One region of the Azospirillum sp. Sh1 genome, then DNA from elsewhere that is predicted to be linked to it. Evidence: predicted binding sites of a transcription regulator. Region 1 holds the regulator's gene; the other holds the start of a gene.

Region 1 (7,821 bases):
GGAGGAGAAGCGCGCGCTGCTGTCGGACCTCGCCGGCATCGCGGCGGGGGAGGGAATGGCGCTGACGCTCTGCACCCAGCCGGAGCTGGTGGACACGCCCGGCACGGCGCCGGCCCGCTGTGTCGATGCGGTGCGGCTGTCGGACGTGGCGGGGTATGCGGTGGCGGCAAGGGAGAAGGGAAACCGGCCGGGCTGCCTGTGCGCGGAGAGCCGCGACATCGGCGATTACGACAGCTGTCCGCACGGATGCGTCTACTGCTACGCCGTTGCTGATCGCGCTACGGCGCAGCGGCGCTTCGCCGAGCATGACCCGGAGGGGGAGTTTCTGGTGGCGCGGCGGATGCCCCCTCCCTAACCCTCCCCCGCCTGCGGCGGGAGAGGGGACTGCCGCCTCTCTTTTGAATGACTTATGCAAGCATTCGACCCCCTCTCCCGCGAAGCGGGGGAGGGATGGGGAGGGGGCAACAAAGCGCCGAACCTTACGGACAAACCTTCCGCACCGTCTCGACCAGCTTTTCCGGGTTGAAGGGCTTCACCAGCCAGCCGGTGGCGCCGGCTTCGCGGCCGGCGGACTTCTTGGCGGGGTCGGCCTCGGTCGTCAGCAGCAGGATCGGGGTGGTGCGGTTGAGGGCCGAGCCGCGGATGGCGCGGGTCAGCGCCAGCCCGTCCAGGCCCGGCATGTTCAGGTCGGTGATGATGCAGTCGAACTTGCGCTGGTTGACCAGGGCGAGGCCGGCATTGCCGTCCGACGCCTCCGCCACCTCATAGCCGGCGCCTTTCAGCGTGAAACCGACCATGTCGCGGATGGTCTTGGAATCGTCGACGGTCAGGACGCTCTTGGTCGTAGAGGGGGGCATGGAACGCGGCTCCGGTTGCTCGGCCGAAAGGAATAAGGGAAAGGCCTAGGCAATTTCCCGGCGACCGTCAACCGCTGGCATCCCCTATCCCGAACAAGGCCAAACCCCCGGTCCGGCGGATCGCCGCTGAACCGGAGGTTTGGCAGAGGCTGTATGGTTACGCCTTCGTATCGACGTGCTGACCGCCGGCGTCACCGCCCTTGGCAACGCCGACCATCGCCTCGCGCAGCAGGCGGCCATGGATGGTGTAGCCGGGCTGCAGCACCTGGACGACGGTGCCGGCAGCCTTGCCGGTGTTCTCGATCTCGAACATCACCTGATGGAAGTTTGGGTCGAACGGCTCGCCGGCCGGGTCCAGCTTCTTGATGCCGGCGCGTTCGAAGGCGGCGAACAGCTGGCGCTCGGTCGCCTCGACGCCGACGGCAAGGCCCTTCAGCATCTCGTCCTGCTCGCGGCCCTCGGCCGGGACGGCGTCCAGCGCGCGGCGCAGGTTGTCGGCGACCGACACCAGTTCCTTGGCGAAGCTGGACACGGCGAACTTGCTGGCGTCCTCGCGGTCGCGCTGGGCACGGCGGCGGGTGTTCTCCGTCTCCGCCATGGCGCGCAGAAGCTGGTCCTTCAGGCTGGCGACCTCGGCCTCCAGCTTCGCGACGCGGTCCTCGGGCGAACCGGCTTCCGCACCGTTGGGGGCGCCGTTGGCGGTCTCGGCGGTGGCCTCGGTCGGCTCCACCGTGGCGTCGGAGGGCTTGTTCTGCTCTTCGCTCATGGTTTTCTCAATTCTTGCTTCGTCAAAAGGCGGAGTGAGTGAGGGAGGCGGCGCTCAGCCGATCAGCCGGCTGACCACCTTGGCGGTGTAATCCACCAGCGGAATGATGCGGGCGTAATTGATGCGGGTCGGGCCGATGACGCCGATGGCCCCGATCACCTGTTCCCGGCTGTTCTGGAAGGGGGAGATGATCATCGAACAGCCGGAATGGCTGAACAGCACATTCTCGGCCCCGATGAAGATCTGCACGCCGTCGCCGCGTCCGGTGGCGTCCAGCATGCGCAGCATCGTCTCCTTGGTCTCCAGCGCCTCGAACAGGCCGCGCACCCGCTCCAGGTCGGACAGCGCGGTGACGTCCTCCAGCAGGCGGGACTGGCCGCGGACGATCAGCTGGCCGGCGTTCGACCCGCCGCTGCCGGCCCAGGTGGCCAGACCGGCGGCGACCACCTTGCGCGACAGTTCGTCCAGCTGGGTCTTCTGCTGCTCGATCTCCTGCAGCACCTCCTGCCGCGCCTCGTCCAGCGTGCGGCCGGCGAGCTTGGCGCTGAGGAAGTTCGACACCGTCTGCAGGGTGGAGGTCGGCACCCCCATCGGCACCTCGATCACCCGGTTCTCGACCAGACCGTCCTCGTTCACCAGGACGACCAGGGCGCGGCCGGGTCCGAGCGACACGAACTCGATATGCTTCAGCGGCCGGTCGGTCTTGGGCGCCACCACCAGGCCGGCGCAGTGCGACAGGCCGGACAGCATGGTCGACGCCTCGCCCAGCACGTCGGCGAAGGCGCGGCCGGAGGCGGAGCATTTCGCTTCGATCGAGGCGCGCTCGTCCTCGGTCAGCGACCCGATCTCCAGCAGGCCGTCGACGAACATGCGCAGGCCGGCGTCGGTCGGGATGCGGCCGGCCGAGGTGTGCGGGGCATAGAGCAGCCCCTGCTCCTCCAGGTCGGCCATCACGTTGCGGATGGTCGCGGGCGACAAGGCCATGCCAAGCCGCCGCGAAATGGTGCGCGAACCGACCGGCTCGCCCGACGCGACATAGGCGTCGACGATCAGCCGGAAAATCTCGCGCGATCGCTGGTTCAGCTCGTTGATCATGGAGGTCGGGCGGTCGGGCTCTGTTCGGGCTGGTCGGCTGCGGAACGGGAGTTCCGTCAACCGGTCCGAATTTAGGCAGGTCCGACCGCCGAATCAACGTGTGGGGAGAAGAAGCCCCGCCACCATGCGACCGCGTGACGCCCCTTACTGCTCCGCCAGGAAGCTGCGGTACTGCGTGGCGATGGCGCCGACCGCCGCCTCGTACAGCAGCCGGCCATGCTCCGGGCGGGCGAGGCCGGGGGCGGAGCCGATGCGGCCGTCCGGATAGCGGCGGCGGAAGTCGCGGGCGTCGTGGAAGCCGCCGGCCGGCGCCTGTTCCGGCTCCAGCGCCGCGGTCTTGATCGAGTCGGGATAGGCGTACTGGGTCAGCGACACCTCGCTGGGGGTGGCGTGCGAGCCTTCCTTGCCCTGGTACAGCTCGCGCGACAGGCGGGCGACCTCGGCATTCTCCCACCAGCTCGCCAGGGCGCAGCGCAGGTCCGGCGCGTCGCGGCCGCGCAGCGCCCGGTTCTCCGCATGGATCTCGTAGAAGGCGGCGCGGACGGTGGCGATGTTGCCGCCATGGCCGTTGACGAAGAAGAAGCGCTCGAACCCGTGTTCGGCCAGCGAGCCGACATAGTCGCGCAGCAGGGCGATCAGCGTCGACGGCTTCAGCGTCATCGAGCCGGGGAATTCCATGTGGTGCACGGCCATGCCGACCGGGATGGTCGGGCCGACCAGCGCGCCCGTGGCGTCGCCGACGCCCTTGGCGATGACCTCGGCGCAGATGGCGTCGGTGCCGACCAGCCCGTTCGGCCCATGCTGCTCGGTCGAGCCGATCGGCATGATGATGCCCTTGGAGGTCTTGAGGTAGGTTTCGACCTCGGCCCAGGTGCTCAGGTGAAGCTGCACGGTGGCGGATCCTTTTCGACGATGCGTGCCGGAAATGCGGCCGGGAATGCGTTTGCCCTCATGTTAGGCGCCCGGACGGCCGCGACAACCGCTCCCTGCGCCGGGCGGGCATGACGGGGCTGTCCGATGGGCGGCACTCATCCCGCGCTGGCGCAATGGTCCGGCGGTGACTACACTCGCGTGCAATTTGCCCGGATGGGCGTCTGTTTCGGGGTGCGGTGGTGGTTGCGCGCGTCAACACGGTGGCGTTCCAGGGCATCGAGGTGCTGGGGATCGACGTCCAGGTCCAGATGTCCGGCGGAATCGTCGCCTTCACCGTCGTCGGCCTGCCCGACAAGGCGGTGGGCGAAAGCCGTGAGCGGGTGCGCGCCGCGCTGCATGCGCTGGGGCTGGCTCTGCCGGCCAAACGCATCACCGTCAACCTCGCCCCCGCCGACGTGCTGAAGGAGGGCAGCCATTTCGACCTTCCCATCGCGCTCGGCCTGCTGACGGTGATGGGGGTTCTGCCGGATGCGGAGATCGCCCGCTATGTGGCGCTGGGCGAGCTGGCGCTGGACGGCGCGCTGACCCCGGTGGCCGGCGTGCTGCCCGCCGCCATCGACGCGCTGGCCAACGACCGCGGCCTGATCTGTCCGGCGGCTTGCGGCGGCGAGGCGGCCTGGGCCGGTCCCGACCTGGACGTGCTGGCGCCGGCCAACCTGCTGGCGCTAATCAACCATTTCAAGGGCACCCAGGTGCTGACCCCGCCCAAGCCGCGGCTGCAGGAACAGGACGCGCCGCCGCCCGACCTGCGCGACGTGAAGGGCAACGAGACCGCCAAGCGCGCGTTGGAGGTCGCCGCCGCCGGATCGCACAATCTGCTGATGATCGGGCCGCCCGGCTCCGGCAAGTCGATGCTCGCCGCCCGGCTGCCCGGCCTGCTGCCGCCGCTCGACCCGGCGGAGGCGCTGGAGGTGTCGATGATCCACAGCGTCGGCGGGCTGCTGGAGGGCGGGCGTCTGCTGCGCCAACGCCCCTACCGCGCGCCGCACCAGTCGGCCAGTCTGCCGGCGCTGGTCGGCGGCGGAACGCGGGCCAAGCCGGGGGAGATCTCCCTGGCGCACCAGGGCGTTCTCTTCCTCGACGAACTGCCGGAGTTTCCCCGCGCCCTGCTGGAAGCGTTGCGCCAACCGCTGGAGACTGGAAAGGCGGTGGTCAGCCGCGCCAACCACCATGTGACCTATCCGGCCCGCGTGCAACTGGTGGCGGCGATGAACCCCTGTCGCTGCGGCCATCTCGACGACGCCTCACTCGCTTGCGCGCGAGCGCCGAAATGCGCAGGAGATTATCAATCTAAAATTAGTGGGCCGCTGTTCGACCGTATCGACCTGCACATCGACGTGCCGGCGGTCAGCCCGGCCGACCTCAGCCTGCCGCCGCCGGCGGAGGGCAGCGCCGACATCGCCGCCCGCGTCGCCGTCGCCCGCACCATCCAGGCGGAACGCTATGGCGGCTTCGGTCCTTACCCGGCCGGGCGGGCTGTGCGGACGAACGCCGAGGCCGATGGCGAACTGCTGGAGAAGGTCGCGTCCCCCGACGCCCCCGGCCGCGCCCTGCTGACCGAGGCGGCGGAACGGCTGAAGCTGTCCGCGCGCGGTTACCACCGGGTGATGCGGGTGGGGCGGACTCTGGCCGATCTGGACGGGGTCGAGGGGGTGAAGCGCCGCCATATCGCCGAGGCGCTGAGCTACCGGCGGATCGCGCCGGGGCGTTGAGGGGGCACCCGTAGGCGACGCCTTCACGGCCCCTCGAACACCGGCGGCTTGGCCGCCCCCGGACAGACGGTCGCCGGCACCGCCTCCTGCTCCACGAAGGTGACGGCGGCAGCCATGGCGCAGTCCTCGCTGGAGGTCACGATGTGGCTGGCGGCGCGGAAGACCAGATGGCGGCTCTTCGGCAGGGTGGCGGCGGCACGGTCGCCCCAGTCCGGCGGGGTGACGGGGTCGTAGGCGCCTGACAGCAGCAGCACCGGCACCGGGCTGGCGACCGGCAGGCGCTCGGCCGGTTCCTGGTGGCCGGCGGGCCAGAGACGGCAGACGCGCCGGCCCGGATCGTCGGCGGCGACGAGCCCGTAGGGGGCATAGCGGCGGGCGTTGTCGGCGCGCTTCTGCGGGTCGGCGGTGTTGACCGACTCGCGGCATTCGACCGAAAAGGCCAGCCCGTCGGCGACCTCCGGATCGCCCAGCCAGTTGGTCGGCGCCCATTCGGCCAGGGTGGCGTATTGGCCGCGGATGGCGCGGTCGAGCATGATCGGCAATGCCGGCACCGCTTCGCTGACCGCCATCGCCTCCAACCCGGCGGCGATGATCGCTCCGCCGGTCAGCCGCAGGGCACGGCGCGTTTCATGATCGCCGACGACGATGTCGACGGGGTTGCGGTCCAGCCGTTCGACCAGGGAGAGGAAGCGCTTCTCCAGGTCGGGAAAGGCGGAGCGGCAGGTCCGGCTGGCGGCGCAATCGTCGAACAGCCGGCGGTAGGTTCGCTGGGCCAGCCCGGCCGTCTCCTCCTGCGCGTTGACGTCGGGCGGATAGATGCTGTCGAACACGGCAGTGCGGACGCGGCCGCCCTGCCGCCGCAGGATCTCCAGCCCGACGCGCGTGCCGTAGGACACCGCGAACAGATTCACCCGTTGGGCGCCCAACGCGGTGGCGATGTCCAGGGCATCCTCCGCCGCGACCGGGGAGGAGAACTGGGTGGTGTCCAGCCCGGCCGCCTGCTGCCGCGCGACGCAGGCGTTGATTGCGGACCGTTCCTCCGCCGCCCGCTGTTCGCGCGTCTGCGGCCGGGTGCCGCGGGTGGCGCCGACGGCGTCCAACTCCGGGCAATCGGTATCCGGCTCCGCCCGGCCGACGCCGCGCGGATCGAACAGGATCAGGTTGCGGGTGCGGCGGAAGGGGGCCGACAGCTCCCACCACACCTCCATCCGCTCTTCCGTCGCCTCGCCGGTGCCGAAGGGGGAGGCGCCGGGACCACCCTCCAGAAACAGCACCGGGTCCGGGTCGGGCTGGCGCGCGGTGCTGAGCAGCACGGCGACCGGCAGGCGCAGGCTGCGGCTGTTGGCGCGGTCGCGCCGTTCCGGCACCGCCACCGTCCCGCACAGCGCCGCTTCTCCGTCGGGAACGGTGAACCAGCAGGGGCCAGGGGTGAAGCGCGCCTCCGCCGCCGCGGGCAGGACCCACGGCACTCCCATCACCACGGCCGCCGCCGCGAGCGCAGCCCGCAGCTTGCGGGCGGAGCGCACCGCTGTCGGCCATGCGGGAGAGGGGAGGATGGACACGGACGGACGACCTGAACCTGATGGATGGAGTACCGCGGACGGCCTTGGGCGGCGGCTTTGTGTTTGACCGAGCGACCTTCGCTTGTCCAGAGGCGCCCGGCGCCATCCCGACGGATAGCCGAACGGCGGCAAAACGGCCGACGAGTGATGCCGACTTGCAACAGGCGTGCGGCAAAGATCACGCCATTGCCGGACGGACGGGTTGACGGAACACATCCGCACGCGGAATTATTTCGCCACCAGAGGTCCGACGGACGGTGCCTCTCTTTCTCAGGAGCAGATCATGCCGACCTTGTGGACGGCGATGCGGAGCCGCTGGCTCGATTCCGGGGCATCCTCCGGACCGGGCCGATTGTGCGACCACCTGCGGCGCGACATCGGACTGGCGGACGGGGAGGCCGCGGATGGAGAAGAGCCTCCGCTCGGCCGTCGTCTTCCGCCTTTTCACATCCGCGATCGGAACCTATCGGACGCGCGGACATTTTTGACCTTGCAACCGTATCGCTGACCGGCGATACCGGATCCGCCGGCCTCTCACGCCGGCATCACTCAACCCCTGGAGAGTATCGATGAAAGCCATCGTAACCACCGCCTGGACTCGCCGATCGGGCGACCCGGCCATCACCGCCGCCAATTGGGCCGCCCATATGGCCGCCAATCATGCCCAGCCGGCCCGCCTTCTTCCCGCACCCTTCGAACGTGAATTCCGGATATCGAGAGGATCCCATGTGTGTCTTTCTGGGTTTTTGCGGTCACCGTCTCTTCGTTGAACACGCCCGCTGGGCATCGCCGGCCGGGTCCTTCGACCTGCGGCGTGAAAACGGGGAAGTCATCCTATGGCTTGGACGCCTGAACATCATCTACACACCGGCCCGTTGGGGACCACCCTCCCGCGC
Region 2 (7,821 bases), on a different contig from region 1:
GTCACCGGCATTCAGCTGCAGTCCCAGCAGCGTCGCCGGATCGCCGTGCGAGATCAGGGTCATCGCGCCGACCAGGGAGACGGCGATCCCCACCCCCTGCATCGCCCCGATCCGGTCACGGAACAGCACGAGGCTCATCAGCACGATCATCACCGGCATCGACGACTGCAGCATCACGCAGTTCAGCGCGGTCGTCGTGTTCAGCGCGATGTATTGAAAGGTGTTGTAGATGCCGATGCCCAGCGTGCCCAGCAGCAGGACGCTCTTCCACCGCGCCAGGATCGGCGTGATGTCGTGGCGCAGGTGCGGCCAGGCAAAGGGCAGCACCACCAGCATGCCCAGGCACCAGCGCCAGAAGGCCAGCCCGATGGGCGGCACCGCCCCGGCGACCGCGCGCCCCAGGACCGCGTTGCCGGCCCAGAACAGGGGCGGCAGCATCATCAGCAGCCAGGCCTGATCGGCCAGGCGGGATCCTTTGGCGGAGGCGACGCGGTTGGCGGGCATCGGGCTGTCCGTGCTTCAGCTGCGGCGGCGGGGCGAGGCGAAGACGCTGGACGCGGACAGGGCGCCGCCGCGGTCGCCGCTGTCTTCGGCGCGGAAGACGCTGGGGCGGGATTCGCGGCGGGGATGGCGCGGCGCGTCTTCACGGCCCTCGCCACCACGGCCCTCGCGCCCCTCGCGGCCCTCGCGGGGCGGCTTGGCGGGCTGGCGCAGTTCGGCGTCGAGTTCGGCGATGCGCTTGACCAACGCTTCACGGATGGCGGGGGCCGCGTGGGCTTTCAGCGTCGCCAGCTGCTCCTTGAGCTGAACCAGCTGACGCTGCTTCTCCTCGCGGCTGCGCTTGATGGCGACGTTGTCGGAATGCTGGCCCTCGAAGGAGCGCATGGAACAGGCCCTCGTTGAAATATACGGAAGTCAGGAGGCCGGCGCCCCACGCTGGGGCACCCGGCAAGAGAGGGGCGGATTATTGGGAGGCGACCGCGGCAAAGCAAGGCGGACTTCGCCTTGACATTTCAGGATGGCCGGGGTGTCACGGCCCACCGGCACTTGCGCGGGGCCCGCACGTCCGACCGAAGCCTGAATCACACCTCATCGACCGTCACCCCCGCGAAGGCGGGGGTCCAGGCTTTCGCGGCAAGTGCTTGAAACGGCTGGTTCCCCGCCTTCGCGGGGATGACGCTGAAAGCGGTGCCCGACGGCTCGGCGGAGTGGCTGACCACCAAGCTGCATGCCTGTATGCCCCCGCTCCCCCGCTTCCCTCCGGGCAAAAGAAAAAGGGCGCCCCCTCGCGGAGGCGCCCCTTTCCCGAACCGTGGAACGGTCGGCCGATGGGCTATTAGAAGCCCATGTCGTCCATGCCGCCCATGCCACCCGGCATGCCACCCGGAGCAGCCTTCTTCTCCGGCTTCTCGGCGATCATCGCCTCGGTGGTGATCAGCAGGCCGGCGATCGAGGCCGCATCCTGCAGAGCGGTGCGGACCACCTTCACCGGATCGATGATGCCGGCGGCGACCAGATCGGTGAACTCACCCTTCTGGGCATCGTAGCCGAAGTTGGGGTCGTTCTGGTCCAGCAGCTTGCCGACCACGATCGAACCGTCGGTGCCCGCGTTGTAGGCGATCTGACGGACCGGGGCCTGCAGGGCGCGGCGGATGATGTCGATGCCGACGCGCTGCTCGTCGTTGGCCGGGACCAGCTTGTCCAGGGCCTTGCCGGCGTACAGCAGGGCCGAACCGCCACCGGCGACCACGCCCTCTTCCACCGCGGCGCGGGTGGCGTGCATGGCGTCGTCAACGCGGTCCTTGCGCTCCTTCACCTCGACCTCGGTCGCACCGCCGACGCGGATGACCGCGACGCCGCCGGCCAGCTTGGCCAGACGCTCCTGCAGCTTCTCGCGGTCGTAGTCCGAGGTGGTCTCCTCGGCCTGGGCGCGGATCTGGCCGCAACGGGCTTCGATGTCGGCCTTCTCGCCGGCGCCGTCGACGATGGTGGTGGTCTCCTTGGAGATCACGACCTTCTTGGCGGTGCCCAGCATGTCGAGCGTGACGTTCTCGAGCTTGATGCCGAGGTCTTCCGAGATGACCTGGCCGCCGGTCAGGATGGCCATGTCCTCCAGCATCGCCTTGCGGCGATCACCGAAGCCCGGGGCCTTCACGGCGGCGATCTTCAGGCCGCCGCGCAGCTTGTTGACGACCAGGGTGGCCAGGGCCTCGCCCTCGATGTCCTCGGCGATGATCAGCAGCGGACGCGACGACTGCACGACCGACTCCAGGACCGGCAGCAGCGGCTGCAGGCCCGACAGCTTCTTCTCGTGCAGCAGGATGTACGGATTCTCGAGATCCGCGATCATCTTGTCGGCGTTGGTGATGAAGTACGGCGACAGGTAGCCGCGGTCGAACTGCATGCCCTCGACGACGTCCAGCTCGGTGTCCAGGCTCTTGGCCTCTTCCACCGTGATGACGCCCTCGTTGCCGACGCGCTCCATCGCCTGGGCGATCATCTTGCCGATCTCGGCTTCGCCGTTGGCGGAGATGGTGCCGACCTGGGCGATCTCGTCGTTGGTCGTGACCTTCTTGGCGCGGGCCTGGATGTCGGCGACGACGGCGGCGACGGCGATGTCGATGCCGCGCTTCAGGTCCATCGGGTTCAGGCCGGCGGCGACCTTCGTCACGCCTTCGCGGACGATGGCCTGGGCCAGGACGGTGGCGGTGGTGGTGCCGTCACCGGCCAGATCGTTGGTCTTCGAGGCGACCTCGCGGACCATCTGGGCGCCCATGTTCTCGAACTTGTCCGACAGCTCGATTTCCTTGGCGACCGACACACCGTCCTTGGTGATGCGCGGAGCGCCGAAGGACTTCTCGATCACGACGTTGCGGCCCTTCGGGCCCAGCGTGACCTTCACGGCGTCGGCGAGGATGTCAACGCCACGCAGCAGCTTTTCGCGCGCGGTGGGGCCGAACTTGACGTCTTTGGCAGCCATGTCTCGATTCCTTTAACTTGTAAATTTCGAAGGATACGGGCGGAGGACTTAGGCCTCGATGACGCCCATGATGTCCGATTCCTTCATGATCAGGTAATCGACGCCTTCGATCTTCACTTCCGTGCCCGACCACTTGCCGAACAGGATACGGTCGCCGGCCTTGACGTCCAGCGCCACGACCTTGCCGGCCTCGTCACGGGCGCCGGGGCCGACGGCGATGATCTCGCCTTCCTGCGGCTTTTCCTTGGCCGTGTCGGGGATGATGATCCCACCCTTGGTCTTGGTGTCGGACTCCAGACGCTTGACGACGACGCGGTCGTGCAGCGGGCGGAACTTCATGGAATGCCTCCTTGGATCAAGGCTTGGTTCTGACTGACGTGAATTGGCGCGGGCGGCGGCTGTTAGCACTCCCACCCGGCGAGTGCCAGACAGCTAATCGAACCGGTTTGGGGATTCAAGAGGCTCGTTTCGGAATTTGGCGCGAATGCCGGCAGCACTCACGGCAACATGCTGCTAACACATTGTAATTGGACGATATTTTCCATTGCGCCCCGACCCGCGCGGCGGCAAGATTTCTTCAAACGGTCACCGGGGACCCGACCGTTCCGGCGCCTGCCGCCCTGCCGGGACGGCACCGGGAGGAACCGGACACCGCCAGACCCACCCGATCCCCCCCACCGAACGGGAGACCGCGCATGGCCGATCTCAGCCTCCAGCTCCGCGATTTCCGCCTGACCACCGCCGAGATTCTCTACCATATGCCGGACCATCCCGGCCTGCTGCAGTGCTACCTGTGGCAGGAGCTGGACCAGGCGCCGGACTATCCGGTGCTGCGCCGCTTCCTCGATTTCTGGCAGCGCAATCTGGACGGCAAGCTGCATTCGGTGCGGCTGGCGAGCCACACCCTGATCACCCCCGGCGAGCTTCGCCACGCCGCCGCCGATTTCCGCCTTCACTGATCCCGGCCGGCGCCCTTTCGGCCCCCTGTGACTGCCGTCACAGCACCACCCCCAGGTATTCGCTAAAATTTTATCGAATACCGGGACTGCAGAGGTGGAGGGGACGATGGCGGCCAAGCGGAAGGCGGAGGAGTGGCGGAATCGCGAGGGCCGGCTGGTGGAGGCGCTGCTGGAGGTCACGACGATCGCCGGGCTGTTCGCGCTGCTGTTCGCCCTGTTCGTGCTGTTTGGCGCCGCGCAGACGCTGACACCCTGACTCTGCGGGGCTCTTCGGCCGGCTTGCGGCAAATTACGACAATTTGCATTCTATCCTTCCCGTTAAGCGCGTAATTCGCATACGATCGCCCCTGTTGCGGGCGGAGGGTGTCCGCCCGGCGCGCCAACCGGGAGTTAGCATCCATGACCACCAAGCCGGTCTGCCAAGCCGCGGTCGATCTCGTGAAGCATTTCGAGGGCCTGTACCTCAGCGCCTACCTCTGCCCGGCCGGCGTTCCCACCATCGGTTACGGCCACACCGCCGGGGTGAAGATGGGCCAGACCATCACCGCGGAGCAGGCCGACGCCTTTCTCGCCTCCGACCTGACCGCGGCGGCTGGCCGCGTCGACGCGCTGGTGAAGGTGGCGCTGAACGACGACCAGCGCGGCGCGCTGTCCTCCTTCGTCTTCAACCTGGGCGCCGGCAGCCTGCAAAGCTCGACCCTGCTGAAGCTGCTGAATGCCGGCGATTATGCCGGGGCCGCCGACCAGTTCGGCCGCTGGGTCTATGCCACGGTGAACGGCAAGCCGACCAAGCTGGCCGGCCTCGTCGCCCGCCGCGCGGCCGAAGAGGCGCTGTTCCAGGGCCAGACCGCCCAGCCCCAGACCGGCGTGACCACAGCCGACGGCACCGCCTGATCCGGCTGAGGCGGCAGGAGGCATTTGACGGGACGGGATGTTCGCACCACATTGGCGAACATCCCACCGCCGTGCTCCGGAATGCCGCCTTGACCGCCTTCGCCTCCGACAGCCTCGCCGCCTCCACCCGTCCCAACCCGAACCGGCCCATCGCCGTCTGGCTTCTGGTCTGCGCCGCCATGGTGCTGGCCATGGCCGTGATCGGCGCCGTCACCCGGCTGACGGAATCCGGCCTGTCGATGGTGGAGTGGAAGCCGCTGATCGGCATCCTGCCGCCGCTGTCCTCGGCGGAATGGAACCGCGTCTTCGACCTGTACAAGGCGACGCCGGAATTCCGCATCTACAACAGCCACATGGATCTGGCCGGCTTCCAGTCGATCTTCTGGTGGGAGTGGTTCCACCGGCTGTGGGGCCAGCTGATCGGCTTCGTCTTCCTGATCCCCTTCCTGCGCTTCTGGATGCAGGGCCGCGTCTCGGCAGAGCTTTGGCCGAAGCTGGCCGGGCTGTTCCTGCTGGGCGGGCTGCAGGGCGGCATCGGCTGGTTCATGGTGAAGAGCGGGCTGGTCGATTCGCCGAACGTCAGCCATTACCGGCTGGCCCTGCATCTCAGCACCGCGATCCTGATCTATGCCCTGCTGCTGCGCACCGCGCTGGGCCTGCTCGACCCGCTGCCGCTGGCCGGCTGGCGGCCGGAGTCGGCGCCGTTGCGCCGCCACGCCCGCTGGGCGCTGGGTCTGGTCGCCGTCACCATCGTCTGGGGTGCCTTCGTCGCCGGATCGGATGCCGGCTTCGCCTACAACACCTTCCCGCTGATGGCCGGCCATTGGATCCCGCCGGAGGTCGACACGCTGACTCCCTGGTGGATCAACCCGTTCGAGAACACCGCGGCGATCCAGCTGATCCACCGCGCGCTGGCGATCCTCACCGGGGTGGTGGTGCTGGTGCTGGCCGCCCGCGTCCTGAACGCCCGCCTGCCCGGCCGCGCCGGCCGCGCCGCGCTGGCGTCGGGCGCCATGGTCCTGCTGCAGATCGCCATGGGCATCGCCACGCTGCTGACCGTGGTGTGGATCCCCATCGCCGCCGCCCATCAGGCCGGCGCGATTCTGGTGGTGTCGATGCTGGTGTGGCTGCTGTTCGAACTGCGGCCGGTGGATTGACCGCTTCGTAGAGCGGCGGCGTTCACGGCAATGCCGTGGATGCCCCCCGTCGGGCCGCGTCAGGCCCCTTCGGCCAGATCGTACATCGCGTCGAGGTCGGCGATCAGGACCTTGTTGCCTTCCTGCAGCGAGATCACCCCGGCGGTCTTCAGCTGGGTGAAGGTGCGGCTGACGGTTTCGGTGGTCAGGCCGAGATAGTCGGCGATGTCGGCGCGGCTCATCGGCACGAAGACCGGGTTTTCCTTGTGGCCGCGGCGGGCGGCGCGCTGCGACAGCATCAGCAGGAAGGAGCAGATCTTCTCCTTAGCCGTCTTGCGGCCGAGCAGAAGCATCTGGTCCTGCGCGGCGGCCAGCTCGTTCGACGCCATGGAGAACAGGCGCCGCTGCATCTTGGGAAATTCTTCCAGCAGCGCGTCGATCTTCTTGCGCGGGAAGCGGCAGAGCGAGGCGCTGGTCACCGACTCGGCGGTGTAGGCATAGCTGTCGTTGACGGCCAGCCCCAGGAAATCGCCGGTCACCAGGAAGCCGGTGATCTGGCGGCGCCCGTCCGGCAGCAGCTTGTACAGCTTCACCGTGCCCGACGTGACGTTGTAGAGCGCGTCGGCGGCGTCACCCTCGGCGAACAGGGTGTGGCCGGCGTCGATGCGCACGTTCTGCAGAATGTCGGCAAGACGGCGCAATTCCTCCGGTTCCAGCGCGGCGCACACCGTCAGGCTGCGCACGGGACAGGCCCCGCAGGGATTCATTTCCGTCGCAGCGCTCTTGTCGCGAGCCCGGACCGTATCGAAGGGTGGCATGGAGGAACCCAGCCTTTCATTCCGCATGGGCCCATATTGGTGGCAATCGCTGAGAATCGCAACCTCGCACGCATACAACCCTTTCATTGCCCATACCGGCCCTGTGGCTATTGCCCGCGCGCGGCCTCCGCCGGCTTGGCCGGTTCATGTCCGGCGCGGGCGGGCGGCGGCAGATCGTCGTCGAACAGCACGCGGTGGGCCGCTCCGTCCAGATCGTCGAACTGGCCGGACTTAAGCGCCCACAGAAAGGCCCCCAGCCCCAGACCGCCCAGGCTCAGCGCGATCGCGATCAGATAGAGAAGCTCGTCCATCACCCGAATCCTTGCCCGACGCTTCCCGCGCGGCGATGTCCCGCACGGGAAGATCCTTGATGACGGCGCCGCGGGCCAGCCGCAGCGCGTTGAGAATGACGATCAGCGACGAGGACGACATGGCCAGCGCCGCCAGCAGCGGCGTCAGCAGCCCCCCCATCGCGAGCGGCACGGCGCACAGGTTATACACCAGGGCGATGCCGAAATTCTGCTTCACCAGACGGCCGGACCGGCGGGAAACCTCCAGCGTCTCGACGATCGGGCGCAGCAGCCGGCCCTGGAACACCACGTCGGCGGCGGTCTGGCTGACGTCCACCGCGGTGGAGGGCGACATCGACACCGCGGCGGCGGCCAGTGCCGGGGCGTCGTTCAGCCCATCGCCGACCATCAGCACGGTGCGGCCCTGCGCCGCCAGTTCGGCCAGCGCCGCGGTCTTGTCGGCCGGAGTCTGCTCGGCCCGCCAGTCGGCGATGCCCAGCCGCTCCGCCACCACCGCCACCGCGCCCTTGCGGTCGCCCGACAGCAGCTTCACCTCCAGCCCGCGCGCCTTCAGCGCCGTCACCACCGCGGCGGCATCCGGGCGCGGGGCATCGAGGAAGACGATCCGGCGCGGCTCCTCGCCCGGACGGGCCAGCCACAGTTCCGGACCGGCGGCGTCCTCGGCCTCCAGCGGCGCACCGGTGAAGCGGCGGCTGCCCAGCCGCACCTCGCCGTCCGCCGTCT

The links. The regulator HrcA, encoded in region 1, represses chaperone genes, less so after heat shock. The targets are predictions, from matches to a motif close to GTTAGCACTCNCCNNNGGNGAGTGCTAAC.
Region 2: a site for HrcA is predicted at 3,381-3,409, ahead of groES (co-chaperone GroES). Genes of this name have one in related genera too.

What each region holds. Positions count from the first base shown of each region.
Region 1 covers NZ_VTTK01000013.1:138,319-146,139, forward strand. The annotation lists gene FZ029_RS15655 (DUF1848 domain-containing protein) at 1-355, shown strand, start outside; gene FZ029_RS15660 (response regulator) at 480-857, opposite strand; gene grpE (nucleotide exchange factor GrpE) at 1,015-1,623, opposite strand; gene hrcA (heat-inducible transcriptional repressor HrcA) at 1,678-2,718, opposite strand; gene FZ029_RS15675 (creatininase family protein) at 2,863-3,609, opposite strand; gene FZ029_RS15680 (YifB family Mg chelatase-like AAA ATPase) at 3,831-5,363, shown strand; gene FZ029_RS15685 (alpha/beta hydrolase) at 5,387-6,925, opposite strand.
Region 2 covers NZ_VTTK01000046.1:32,299-40,119, reverse strand. The annotation lists gene FZ029_RS29265 (DMT family transporter) at 1-504, opposite strand, end outside; gene FZ029_RS29260 (hypothetical protein) at 520-885, opposite strand; gene groL (chaperonin GroEL) at 1,337-2,980, opposite strand; gene groES (co-chaperone GroES) at 3,029-3,319, opposite strand; gene FZ029_RS29245 (usg protein) at 3,676-3,939, shown strand; gene FZ029_RS33245 (hypothetical protein) at 4,046-4,195, shown strand; gene FZ029_RS29240 (lysozyme) at 4,339-4,833, shown strand; gene FZ029_RS29235 (COX15/CtaA family protein) at 4,923-5,990, shown strand; gene FZ029_RS29230 (cyclic nucleotide-binding domain-containing protein) at 6,050-6,712, opposite strand; gene ccoS (cbb3-type cytochrome oxidase assembly protein CcoS) at 6,895-7,098, opposite strand; gene FZ029_RS29220 (heavy metal translocating P-type ATPase metal-binding domain-containing protein) at 7,019-7,821, opposite strand, start outside.